Linked DNA regions of Kordia antarctica. The protein of the gene in region 1 interacts with the protein of each later gene in a pairwise test. Links are inferred from orthologs where the notes say so. Each region holds a gene or a part of one and is shown on either strand. Other genes may lie near its edges. The genes, in order: rlmB and tsaE.

Region 1 (6,803 bases):
CGCGCTATTCGTTGCAAGTCCTCGCTCGCAAACTCGCTGTGGGCTTTTCACTGCTATCGCTAACTCACCATGATGTGCGATTGTAGGTTTTTGCATTTTGATAGCTTCGCTAGGTATTTTCAATCAAAATATATTTTGATTTCAATAATGCTCAATGTGACATTCGTTTGTTTGTTTGTGTTTACACTGAGTTGAGTCGAAGTGTTGATTCGTCAATTTGTTTTTTGTCAGTTCGTTTATTTGAAAATAATGAGTTATTTAATCTTTTCAATTCCCAAAGCCGTCAGTTCGAGTGATTTTTACATTGCGCGTAGCAGAAATGAAAAAATTGTATCGAGAACAGCTTCGGAAATTAAAGTACTTCTCGATACAAAATTTCTACGAAATTCCACTCGAAGTGACGTTGGTGTTTTAATTTTCCCTAATCCCTAATCCCTAATCCCTAATCCCTAATAACCATACTTGTCTTTCCAGCGATTTTTAAGGAAATCGCGCAGATTTTTTTCTCTAGCATTACTTCCTGGATCGTATATTTTTGTACTAGAAATTTCATCAGGTAGAAATTCTTGCGCTACAAAGTTATTATTGTAATCGTGTGAGTATTTGTAATCTTCGCCATAACCTAAATCTTTCATTAGTTTTGTTGGCGCATTTCGTAAGTGTAGCGGAATTGGTAAATCGCCAGTTTCTTTGACAATTGCTTGCGCTTTTTTGATTGCCATATACGAAGCGTTACTTTTAGCAGAAGTTGCCAAATAAACCGCACACTGACTTAGAATTATACGCGCTTCAGGATAACCAATAATGGAAACTGCCTGAAATGTATTGGTTGCAATCACTAACGCTGTCGGATTTGCAATTCCGATGTCTTCACTTGCTGAAATCAACATTCTGCGTGCAATAAATTTTACATCTTCGCCGCCTTCAATCATTCTGGCAAGCCAATAAACTGCACCATTTGGATCGCTTCCACGAATTGATTTTATGAATGCTGAAATAATATCGTAATGTTGTTCTCCAGTTTTGTCATATAAAACCGTGTTTTTCTGTACACGACTTAATACTAATTCGTTTGTGATAACGATTTTGTCTTTTCCTTCCGAATTGATTAGTAATTCAAAAATATTTAACAATTTTCGAGCATCGCCGCCAGAAAGTCTTAATAAAGCTTCTGTTTCTTTGAGCGTAATTTGCTTATGCGCAAGTTGTGTATCTTCTTTGATGGCACGTTTTAGTAGTTTCACTAAATCATCTTTCCCGAAAGGGTTTAATACATATACTTGACAACGCGATAGTAATGCAGGAATGACTTCAAAGCTTGGATTTTCTGTGGTAGCACCAATTAAAGTTACCCAACCTTTTTCCACAGCACCAAGTAAAGAATCTTGTTGCGATTTGCTAAAACGATGAATTTCATCAATAAAAAGAATTGGGTTTTTAGTCGTAAACAACCCATTTTCTTGTTTTGCACGTAGAATGATTTCTCGTACGTCTTTTACACCAGAACTTATCGCGCTAAGCGAATAAAAAGGACGCTTTGACGTAGTTGCAATAATATTAGCCAACGTTGTTTTTCCTGTTCCTGGTGGTCCCCAAAGTAGGAGTGAAGGAATTAATCCTTTTTCTATTTGTCGGGTAAGTACACCAGTTTCTCCAACAAGATGTTCTTGACTGATATAGTCTTCTAATGTTTTCGGACGAATGCGTTCCGCTAATGGTTCATTCATTAGGCAAAAATAAGGCATTTGTCCAAATTATGCATTAGAAGTTTCTATAAGGTGTTGCAACTACAAATTTTACTATTTTTTTGGTGGAATCTGTAGTTGCATATATTTTTACATTAGGTTATAATTTCTAAGATTTTTTTCCTGCAGATACTTTTGCAGCATGTCTTATAGCACATGTTATATCTCTTCCATTTTTATCAAAAATGCGTCCACAATTTCCACCAGCTATAAGACCAGCAGCATCTACAAATATTCTTCCAACAGCTCGTCCAAAGTCTTCAAATAAGTTTTTTTGGAGCATTCCTATTTTATTTCCTTGCCTGTTATTATTTGAATTCATGTGTAGTAAGCGGTAATTCCAAGGATGTGAGCTATCGAGTGTGGCATTTATCCAATAACTATAACTATTTTTAGCAATACTACACGCTCCTAACATGTTGGCTGCATAATTCCCTGTTCCTGCAGTTTGGTCATATATTACTGGATAGTTAGCAATGATAAAGTTTTCAAATGCTTCAATTTCGGCAGTGAATTCTGCCACGCTTTTGTATGTACTATTTTCAATAGAGATTGCATTGTCAAAAATAGTAAATAGCATATCTGTCAATGGTGCATCTTCAGGTTTAATATAATTCATGTTTACGAGCACATTGGAAGCGTTGTTCAGATCGTCATACATTCCTTCAAGCATTGTCAATTCTGTTTCGTGAGTTTGCCAATCAGTGCAATTGCAAGTTGAGTTATCAAAATAAGCGTCGCTATAGGTATCACCAAAATAGAAAATGTCTTGCAAGGATGCAGTATTAAAATTAGGCATCGTAGCAATGTGATCCATCGCAAGATTGTGAGATATTCCGTAACCGTCAAAATCACTTATGGATTTTAGATTCGTTTCTTGAGAGGTTGTCTCGCTTGTGTTTTCTTCTAAATTACAAGAAAAAATGATAAGCATTAGTAATGTTAGAATGGTTGATTTTTTTTTCATAATAGTTGTTATTTAGTTGATTGTCAGATAATTTACGATTTAAAAATGTATTTTTAATACGTGAACACCGTATTTTTTTAGAGGAAAAACCCTGATTAAATAACTGTTTTTTCTAGGTGACAATTTTTCATGCGAACTAATTTTGGCTGATTTTTTGACTACTTGATGTAAAATTATTTATGAATTCTAATCAACAACCTTTTGTATTTACGCCACAAGTCGTACTACTACCATTTTTGTTTATACTATTAATTTGGTTAGTATATTGGTCTGAAATACGTTTTGGATTCCGTTTTAATGAATATGGCGTGTATCCAAGAACATTGAAAGGATTGCGAGGAATTTTACTGAGTCCGTTTATTCATGGAAGCTTGAAACATCTTTGGAATAATACAATTCCGCTATTTTTGCTGAGTGCAGCAATTATTTATTTTTATAGATCGCAACGTTGGATGATCTTTTTGATTGGATTGTTTGGCTCAGGATTGATCACGTGGATTATTGGGCGAGAAGCAAATCATATTGGCGCAAGTGGATTTATTTATGTGTTGATGAGTTTTATCTTTTTTAAAGGAGTTATAACGAAGTATTACAGATTCGTCGCGGTATCGCTGATTATTATGTTTTTATATGGAGGAATGTTGTGGTATTTGTTTCCTATAGAACCACATATTTCTTGGGAAGGTCACTTAGGTGGATTTACCACTGGGTTTTTATTAGCTGTTTTTCTTCCCGTAGTATATGCAAAAGATACGTACGAGTGGGAAAAAGAGGAGTTTGTCCCAGAAAATGATCCTTTTATGAAACATTTTGATGCGGACGGAAATTTTATTGAAACGTTGCCTGATGAAGTAGAAGAAATACCGCAAGCGCTGCCACAGATAAAAGTAAATTATATCTATGTTGATACTTCTAAAATTAATGAAGAAGAGTAGTTAGGCTAAACGTTGTCGTATAATTTCATATAAAAATGCGCCACATGCAACCGAAACATTTAGAGAAGCAATTTCTCCTAGTATTGGTAATTTTGCATGATGATCTACAATTTTTAAGATTGAAGACGAAACACCTTTTCCTTCAGAACCCATTACAATAGCAACTGGCACGGTGAAATCTACATCGTACAATGTGTTTTCGGTTTTTTCAGTTGCAGCAATAATTTGTATGCCTGAACTTTGTAAATGATAGATAGCATCTTTGATGTGATCAACTTTACAGATTGGCATTTTGAAGATAGCACCAGCCGAAGTTTTTACGGAGTCTGCATTTACAGGTGCGCCACCTTTTTTCTGAATGATGATTCCATCGACTCCAGTACATTCTGCTGTACGGATAATGGCTCCAAAATTACGAACATCACTTAGTTGATCTAAGATTAGAAACTTAGGAATTCTTCCAGATTCTATGACACTTATAACTAATGTATCAAGATCATGAAATTCTATGGGAGAAACTAATGCAACAACACCTTGATGATTTTTTTTGGTAAGTCTATTTAGTTTTTCTGGTGGAACAAACGAAGTACTGATTGCGTTTGTACGCAATAGTTGGTCTAATTCATTGAATAAGTCGCCTCTAAGCCCTTTTTGAATAAAAACCTTATCAATTGTGCTTCCTGAATTGATTGCCTCTATAATGGCTCTTATACCAAATATTTGTGTGTTATTGTCTTGCATGGGACAAAGATAAAATAAAAAACCACCCAATTGGGTGGTTTTTTGAATGTATTATGTTGTTATTTTTACATTGGTGTGTAAACAGAAACTCCGTTTTCTCCGTATCCTTCGCAGAACCAAGAAGTAGTCATAACTCCAGTAGCAACATTTACTTCGTTAACTCCTCCATTTAATGGAATAACAGCTCCCCAAGGGTCACTTTGGTTTTCCCATTGAATTTTGTTACAAGAGTTGCTGAATGTAAAGTCAAAACTAGTTGGACCAGTTCCGTAAGCAGCACCGTAAGGACCACCATTGTAAAGACCTCCTGAGAAATCTTGTACAAAGAAAGTTCCATCTCCATTATCAACAATCGCCATAACTTCTGTGTTAGGGTTAAAGTTTGGAAGGAAATCATGGTATCCGTAATTAGTAGTAACACTGTACATTCCACCTAAGTCTAATGTAAGATCACATACTAAGTTTACTCTGTGACGTACTGTCGAAGATCCGTCTGATAATCCAACAGAAACTCCTCTTGTTGCTGATTGTAACACGATATCAAAAGAGATATCAGAAGATACTAAAGCAGTAGCAGCAGTTGGTGTAAGATTTAAGTTAATCAAAGCAGTATTCGTATTAGCAGCAAAGGTTACAGCACCACTAACAGAAATTGCGTTACTTGATACACCTACTACATCTTCGATAGCGTAAGTTACATTTACTGCAGTTAAGTTAATAGGAGCAGTAAAGTTTACAGGAACAGTAATTAACGTCAAAGAGTTATCTACAGAACTTGTAGTTACTTCCGTTGGGAATTCTATCCATCCTGATTCAGGATCTGATTGAAATCTATTACCATCATCACTTACACAGCTATATGTAAATACTAATACCAAAGGTAAGATGAATAATTTTATAATTTTTTTCATAACAAAGTTATTATATTTTAGTTAATGTATACGTAGTTGTAGCTACAGAACCACATATTTCGTCGATGTCTTCATCGAAAATAAATGTAATTGATGTATCATCTCCAACAGTATATGATCCTAGTGATGTTGCAGGTCCGAATGCGATAGATCCACCACATCCAACTCCTGAAACTTGTCCGTCAAGAAGCCCTTTAGATGTAGTTGTACCACATACAAAGCTAAAAGAGAAATCAACTGGTGGATTAGAAAACCCAAAACTTGGGTAACATTTCACATTGAAGGTTCTTTCAGTTGATGCAGTTCCACCAACTAATTCAACATTTATTGCTGTTCCTAATGCTGGAGCAAATCCAGCAGCAGCGATACCACCTGATACGAAATCTAAAGTATACATACCAGTAGCGAAAGTTGCGTCAATAGGGCAAATTTCTACTAATGATAGTGTATGAATTTGGGTACTTCCAATTCCTCCGTCTACTGAATCAATTTTTAATGATAAAGTTTCACCTGAAGTTGTCAATCCGTCATCCATACCCATAACAGTTAAAGTTCCAAAGAACTCGTTAGCAGGAATCGTAACAGTAGTAGGAAATGAATACATTCCACTTGTAGCAGTTGTATTATCAGCGTCAACAGAAACATTTACTGTTCTTGCTGATGAAGATGTAGTACTTACACCTACAGATACATCTATTGTGTTGGTACTATTGATCTCAACTTCTAATGTAGAAGATGTTCCATTAAAGTATGCCAAAGTTTGGCTACCATCATATATTGGTGATTGTGTCTCTTCACACGAAGTGAACATAAACAACACACCTATGAAAAGTATTGCGATTTTTTTCATTACTTTCTTTTTTTAGTTTATTAGTACCCTGAATTCTGGGTCATGTTAGGGTTAGCATTAATTTCAGCTTGCGGTATTGGGAAAGTAAATTTCTCAGATGAAACCGGAAGTGAACATGGAATACCACCAACACAATCGTTAGCAGCTCTATCAATACCTTCATTTAAGATATTTCTGTATCTTTTAATATCAACATACCTGAAACCTTCGTAGCATAACTCTAATCTTCTTTCAGCTTTTACATCAGTAATAGCTTCATTTAAAGAAGTGTAAGTCGCTGTTGTTTGAGGTGTGTTAAATCTAGCATTTCTAACAGCATTCACGTCTGCAGCAGCAGCAGCGAAATCTGGAGCAGCTTTTCTAGCATGCGCCTCAGCTCTGATTAAATAGATTTCAGAAAGTCTCATTGCTTTGTAATCATTGATATAATTAGTATCAGCACCAGCTGGATACTTTCCAATAGTTAATTCAGGAGGCGTAGCACCTGGATTACTTGCAGGATCAACATTTACAGTACGACGAACATCTCCAGCAGCAAAAAGTCCAAATAACCCGGTAGACATTTCGATAAAATCACCACCTGTACCTGTAAAAATCCAGTTGAAGGCAATACTACTGTTGTTTCCTTGTACGTTGTCAAATTTGAAGATAACT
Region 2 (6,778 bases), 1.9 Mb from region 1 along the record:
TTCCTCTAATGTTGGTGGTTCCACTTTTAGAATAATCGGGCAGGAGAATACTTTTTGTGTATCATTTGTAATTTCTGCGCCAGCTTCTGTATAGTCTTTATTTGAAAAATTGGCTTCTTTTCCTGCGTGGCTTTCAATCATAACACGATGTCCGTGTGCAACTAAAGCACCAACTGCATCAGGTGTTAAGCAAACTCGTTTCTCTTGATACGAGGTTTCTTTAGGAATACCAATGAATAATTCTTGTTTATGCTTGAGAATTTCAAGAGTTTCTTCTTGTGGAAGTAATTGTTGTTTGGTAAAAGGAGATAAAAATTCTGCCATGAAGCATTATAGTTGGTTAAAACATGAAGTTACAAATAAAAATGAAGTAAAAAAACACTATTTGTTGGCTTCCAGCATTTCTTGTTCTTTTCGTTCGTATTCTGCAAGTTCTGCATCTATTTTTTTCAAATCTATACCATAAACATACTTATCAAATAACTTTAATCTAATTAAATAGACTATGGGCATTATGATCATCATTATTGGAATTAACCAATAAATTTCAACTTCATCAACAGGATTATTTTCATCATGTATAATACTAAATATTTGAAATGCATACATTGCTATTGGAATTAGAATCACATGATACCACCAATCGCGACAAGTAAAAAACCAAAGTATTAATAATACGAGTGGAACTACTTTGCCTGTTAATAGCCAAGCAATATTATATAAACTTGAGCTACTTTTAAATGTAAACAAGAAAGTTTCCCAGCTTTTTTCATCTGGGAAACTCTCGTATAAATAGAATATATAGGGTGTTGTTGCTATGATTATAGCAACAATGCTACCCGTTACGAGGGACTTGGATTTTCTTCCTGTCGATATTTTGTTCTGTTTCGTATGGGTTGTCTTCATCAGCAATACTGTCTGGGTTACAAGATACAAATAATATTGTTGATACAGCGGCTAAAATATAAAGGTAGAATTTAGTTTTCATAATTAATTTAGTTATTTAGTTTAACGATGTGTCAAACTTATTCAATAACCAACTAATTATCAGAAATATAGCAATATAAATTTTCTACGTACTTTTGTTAGATTTGGGTTCATCCAACAAAAGTCGTAGAAATTGGTATTTTATATCTTTTTAACGTAAGTATTTTCGCGAATATACGTAATTATTTAATTTCTATTTTATTTTCAGCTTCTTTTTCTTTACGCTCATATTCTTCTAGTTCAGCGTCTATTTTTTGTAGGTCAATACCTAAAACATATTTATCATAAAGTCTCAATCGCATCAAGTATACAATAGGGGCTATTACCATAAGTACTATGATAACCCAAAGACTTTCATTTTCATCTATTATATTTGAGCCTTTACTCAATGCTGCAAAAAGTTGGAAACCAAATAGTGTAATAGGTACTAATATTATATGGTACCACCAATGTTTGCAGGTAATAAACCAAAAAATCAATAAATACAAAGGTATTAATTTGCTGACATACAGCCAAATAGCTATGTTAACACTTGAAAATCCATTTTTAGTAAAAGTGTATACACCTATGTCCCATGTTTCTCCCTCGGGAGCAGCTAAATATGAATATGCTACAAATGGGGATATGGCAACAAAAAAGACTATAATACTATCAATGAATATTCTTTTTTTAGACCATGTCTCCTGGTTTGATTTTAATTTTTTCGAGTCCTTGTTCTGTTTCGTATGGGTTGTCTTCATCAGCAATGCTATCTGGATTACAAGATACAAATAAAATTGTTGATACGGCTGCTAATAGGTAAAGGTAGAATTTAGTTTTCATCTGAGTAATTTTAGATTATTTAGTTTAACGATGGGTCAAACTTATTGAATAACCAAAAATTACCTTTAAAAAAAGCATAATATATTTTCTACGTACTTTTGTTAGTTTTATCCAAAATTAACCAAATACATAGAAAATAGTATATTTTATTTATTTCAATGAACTTTTTATTCTAATGATTTATCTTTTTGCTCTTCTTCTTTACGTCTATATTCTTCAAGTTCGGCTTCAATTTTCTTTAAATCAATTCCGTTTACTAATTTATCAAATAATTTAGCTCTTATTAAGTAAACTATTGGAATGATTATCATCATGATAGGTATTACATAATAAATTTCAATCTCATCAATATATGTGTCTCTTTGAAACGACGCATAAAATTGAAATGAAAACATTGCTATAGGAATTAATATAATATGATACCACCAATTTTTACAGGTTAAAAACCAAATTATAACTAATATCAGCGGAATTATTTTACTAGCATAAACCCAAGCAGCTGCTCTAACATCTTCATAATAATTACTAGTGATAGTAAAGTAATCATTTTTCCAAACTTCTGTACTTGGAAAACTTTCATATAATTGAAACAAATAAGGAGTAATAGCAATAAGTATTACAACCAAACTATCCCTTAATATTGCCTTATTAATGAGTTTGCGGCGGTGGCTTAAGTTTACTTCTTTCGATTCCTTCTTCGGTTTGGTATGGGTTGTCTTCGTCTGCAATGCTATCTGGGTTACAAGACACAAATGTTACTGATGCAAATACGACTGCTGCAAAAATATAATTTCTTAATTTCATTTTGTTAGGTTTTAGTTTTACGATGAAGCAAACTTATATATTAACCAAATGATTTTCAGAAAAGTATCATATTCTATTTTCTACGTACTTTTATCAATTTTTTACTTTTTTTGTATCTATAAGAATTTTCTTAAATATACTATAAAAGTCATTTATTTGTCAGTCTTTTAGGTTTATTTTACGGTTAAAGTTCTTAGTTTTCGGTAAAGTGTTCAATTTTTTAGATGAATAGAACGCATTTGTTCATTAATCTTATTAATTTTCACTTCTGTAATTTCTTCAGGCAATAAATTTTCAATGCGTTCAGGCCATTCTATGAAGCACCAAGCATCACTATACAAATACTCTTCAATGCCAATATCATAGGCTTCAATTTCGTCTTCTATTCGGTAACAATCAAAATGATAGATTATTTCTTTGTCAGTTCTATATTCGTTTACAATTGAAAATGTCGGACTGTTTGTCAACTCGTTTACACCTAATTGTTTTGCCAATACTTTGATCAAGGTCGTTTTGCCAACACCCATTTCACCATGAAAAGTAATAATTTTATGTTGAGATTCCTCAAGAATAGCCGCAGCTATTGTTTCTATTTCAGAAAGATTATATTCTATTTGCACTAATATTCAAAATTTTGAGACTTCGCGCCAAATTTACTAAATTTTCTCCAATAGTGCATAAAATCACTTGCTGCACTTGTTTTTAACATCTTATCTTGGCGATAAAACCGCAAACGGAATAATCATTTCTTCCAACGAAACGCCACCATGTTGATACGTATTTCTAAAATAACTCACATAATGATTGTAATTATTCGGATACGCAAAAAACAAATCGGTCTTGGCAAAAATAAACGAACTACTCATGTTAATCACTGGCAAATGAATACTTCTCGGATCTTTAGCCGCTAAAACATCTTTTTGTTCGTACGTTAAACTTCTTCCTGTTTTATAGCGTAAATTCAAACTTGTGTTTTTATCGCCAACTACTTTTGAAGGATGTTTTACATTAATAGTTCCGTGATCGGTAGTAATAATCAATTTAAACCCTAAACGTTGCGATTGCTGAATGATATCCAACAACGGAGAATTCTTAAACCAACTTACTGTTAACGATCTATATGCTTTGTCGTCTGAAGCTAATTCTTTTACAACGTCCATTTCGGTTTTAGCGTGTGAGAGCATGTCTACGAAGTTATAAACCACTACCGTTAAGTCATTATCTTTTTGCGATTTAAAGTTGTCTGCGAGCTTCCTTCCGCCTCGTAAGCTTGTTATTTTGTGATATTCATGCTTAATATCCAACCCTAAACGCTTCAATTGCGCTTTTAAGAAATCATTCTCATGCAAATTCTTTCCACCTTCATCGGTATCATTCTTCCAATATTGAGGATGTAACTTTTCCATGTCGGAAGGCATCAAGCCCGAAAAAATAGCATTTCTAGCATATTGTGTCGCCGTTGGCAGAATACTCACAAACGGAACCTCTTTCTCTTTTTTATAATGTGCATTCAAAATTGGTTCAAAAGCTCTCCATTGATCATAACGTAAATTATCAACGACAACTAATAAAGTTGGTTGTGCTTTGCTAATTTCGGGAGCTATTAATTGTCTGAATAAAGTATGTGACATAATTGGTGCTTCGTCGTCACCAAACCATTTCGGATACATTTTATCAACAAACTTTCCAAACTGTACATTGGCTTCATGCTTCTGCGATTCCAAAATTTCAAACATTCCAGTATCTTCAATATCTTCCAATTGCAATTCCCAATAAATCAATTTCTGATACAACTCAATCCATTCTTCAATCGAATTTACCATTGCCATATCCATTGCAATCTTTCTAAATTCTTGCTGATAATTAGAAGTCGTCTTCTCAGAAATCAATCGCGAATGATCCAAATTTTTCTTCAAACTCAATAAAATCTGATTCGGATTCACAGGTTTTATCAAATAATCGGCAATCTTAGAACCAATTGCTTCTTCCATAATATACTCTTCTTCACTCTTGGTAATCATTACCACAGGAAGGTTATTTTGTTTCTCTTTCAATTCAGCTAATGTTTCCAAACCCGTCAAACCAGGCATGTTTTCATCCAACAAAACAATATCAAAATTTTGTTCATCAATCATTTCAATAGCTTCTGTACCGCTTGTGCACGTTGTAACTTCGTAGTTTTTCTTCTCTAAAAAGAGAATATGTGGTTTTAACAAATCAATTTCGTCATCAACCCAAAGAATCTTGAATGTACTCATATATCTTTAATTTTGTAAATTATTAGTAAGGCTTGGCATTATGTACTTATATTTGTGCTTATTCCAAAAAAAATGTATAAAAACTTAGAAGTTGAATACTAGAAATAAGCTTAAAATATTAAACGACCCAATTTACGGATTTATTACAATTCCTAATGCGCTCATCTTTGATTTAATTGAACATAAATATTTTCAGCGCTTACGCAGAATTTCACAAATGGGCATGTCATACTTGGTATATCCAGGTGCGCATCATACTCGATTTCATCATGCGTTGGGTTGTATGCACTTAATGCAAAAAGCGATCCAAGTTCTTTGTTTTAAAGGTGTTGAAATTTCAGAAGATGAAAAACAAGCACTACTAATTGCCATTCTATTACACGATATTGGTCACGGACCTTTCTCGCATGCAATGGAACACAGCATTGTAAATAGTGTGACTCATGAAGAGATTTCACTCTTATTAATGGAACAATTAAACAAAGAATTTAACGGAAGTTTAACGCTTGCCATCGAAATATTCAAAGGAAACTACCCAAGAAAATTCATGTATCAGTTAATATCTGGTCAAATTGACATGGATAGAGCCGATTATCTAAAACGAGACAGTTTTTATACAGGAGTTGCAGAAGGAAACATCAATTCGGAACGAATCATTACGATGTTAAGTGTGGTTGATGATGAATTAGTAATTGAAGAAAAAGGGATTTATTCTGTTGAAAAATTTCTGGTTGCCAGACGCTTAATGTATTGGCAAGTATACTTACATAAAACGAGTCTGGCTGCGGAACAACTGCTCATTCGTGTACTAAAAAGAGCCAAAGAATTAACGCTTCAAGGAACACAATTACAAGCAAGTGCGGCATTGTCTTTTTTCATTCAAAATGAAATCTCTATTGACGACTTTAATTATGATGTTTTAGATCGATTTGCCAAACTAGACGATTACGATATTGTTTCAGCAATGAAAGAATGGATGAGCGAAAACGACTTTGTGCTATCAAATCTTTGCAAAATGATTATCAATCGTGATTTATTAAAAGTCAAAATCAAAAACAAAAAGATTTCGAGCAAAAAGCTTCAAATCGAAACACAAAACTTGATGAATGAATACAACATTACAGCAGCGGAAGCGGCGTACTTTGTGTTCTCAGGCGAAATATCCAATCAAGCATACAAAACCACAAGTCAGAACATAAACATCTTACTCAAGTCAGGAAAAGTACAAGATGTTGTCAAAGCTTCTGGTCAACTAAACCTAAAAGCATTGTCAAAAATGGTAACTAAATATTATATATGTTACCCAAAAGACAAACTTTAGGAGTTTTTTTATACTTTTGCGATAATGAAGTTTACAGCGACACAAATAGCAGGTATTCTAGAAGGAGATATCGTAGGTGATCCAAACACCGAAGTTTCTAAACTTTCTAAAATAGAAGAAGGCATGGAAGGTTCTTTGACTTTCTTAGCTAATCCGAAATATACGCAGTACATATATAGCACGCGCGCTTCCATTACAATTGTCAACAAAGATTTTATAGCGGAAGATAATATAAAAACAACGTTAATCAAGGTTGAAGATGCTTACGAATCGTTCTCTAAAATTTTGGAATATTACGATAAAGTAAAGCTAAATAAGGTCGGAATTGAGCAGCCTGCATTCATATCTGAATCTGCCAAATATGGTAAAGAACTCTACTTTGGTGCGTTCTCATACATGGGAGATAACGTAAAAATGGGTGATTATGTAAAAGTATATCCAAACGCTTATATTGGTGATAATGTCACTATTGGAAACAATGTGGTTATTTTCGCTGGCGCTAAAATTTACTCTGAGTCAGTTATTGGCGACAATTGTGTTATTCATAGTGGCGCTATCGTTGGAGCCGATGGTTTTGGCTTTGCGC

The links.
Region 2: the proteins of rlmB (region 1) and tsaE interact in binary tests that used the Escherichia coli proteins (3 or more experiments, as listed by UniProt). The link is inferred for Kordia antarctica from one-to-one orthologs.

The regions. Positions count from the first base shown.
Region 1 is NZ_CP019288.1:2,295,331-2,302,133, reverse strand. What follows is about bases 2,519-5,469. They hold rlmB (23S rRNA (guanosine(2251)-2'-O)-methyltransferase RlmB), read right to left. Parts: upstream 4,389-5,469; coding sequence 3,648-4,388; downstream 2,519-3,647. Other genes in these bases: IMCC3317_RS09235 (hypothetical protein), read right to left, coding at 5,310-5,469; IMCC3317_RS09240 (hypothetical protein), read right to left, coding at 4,454-5,299; IMCC3317_RS09250 (rhomboid family intramembrane serine protease), read left to right, coding at 2,892-3,647; IMCC3317_RS09255 (hypothetical protein), read right to left, coding at 2,519-2,712. In the rest of the region: IMCC3317_RS09260 (replication-associated recombination protein A), read right to left, coding at 450-1,727; more of IMCC3317_RS09255, read right to left, coding at 1,855-2,518; more of IMCC3317_RS09235, read right to left, coding at 5,470-6,149; IMCC3317_RS09230 (RagB/SusD family nutrient uptake outer membrane protein), read right to left, coding at 6,170-6,803. UniProt on the Escherichia coli protein: Specifically methylates the ribose of guanosine 2251 in 23S rRNA.
Region 2 is NZ_CP019288.1:404,349-411,126, forward strand. The notes cover bases 1,530-4,455. They hold tsaE (tRNA (adenosine(37)-N6)-threonylcarbamoyltransferase complex ATPase subunit type 1 TsaE), read right to left. Parts: upstream 3,234-4,455; coding sequence 2,826-3,233; downstream 1,530-2,825. Other genes in these bases: IMCC3317_RS01815 (hypothetical protein), read right to left, coding at 1,530-1,727; IMCC3317_RS01820 (hypothetical protein), read right to left, coding at 1,977-2,435; IMCC3317_RS23640 (hypothetical protein), read right to left, coding at 2,458-2,613; porX (T9SS response regulator signal transducer PorX), read right to left, coding at 3,324-4,455. Also shown: IMCC3317_RS01805 (alanine dehydrogenase), read right to left, coding at 1-324; IMCC3317_RS01810 (hypothetical protein), read right to left, coding at 382-906; more of IMCC3317_RS01815, read right to left, coding at 1,170-1,529; more of porX, read right to left, coding at 4,456-4,871; IMCC3317_RS01835 (HD domain-containing protein), read left to right, coding at 4,963-6,192; lpxD (UDP-3-O-(3-hydroxymyristoyl)glucosamine N-acyltransferase), read left to right, coding at 6,217-6,778. UniProt on the Escherichia coli protein: Required for the formation of a threonylcarbamoyl group on adenosine at position 37 (t(6)A37) in tRNAs that read codons beginning with adenine.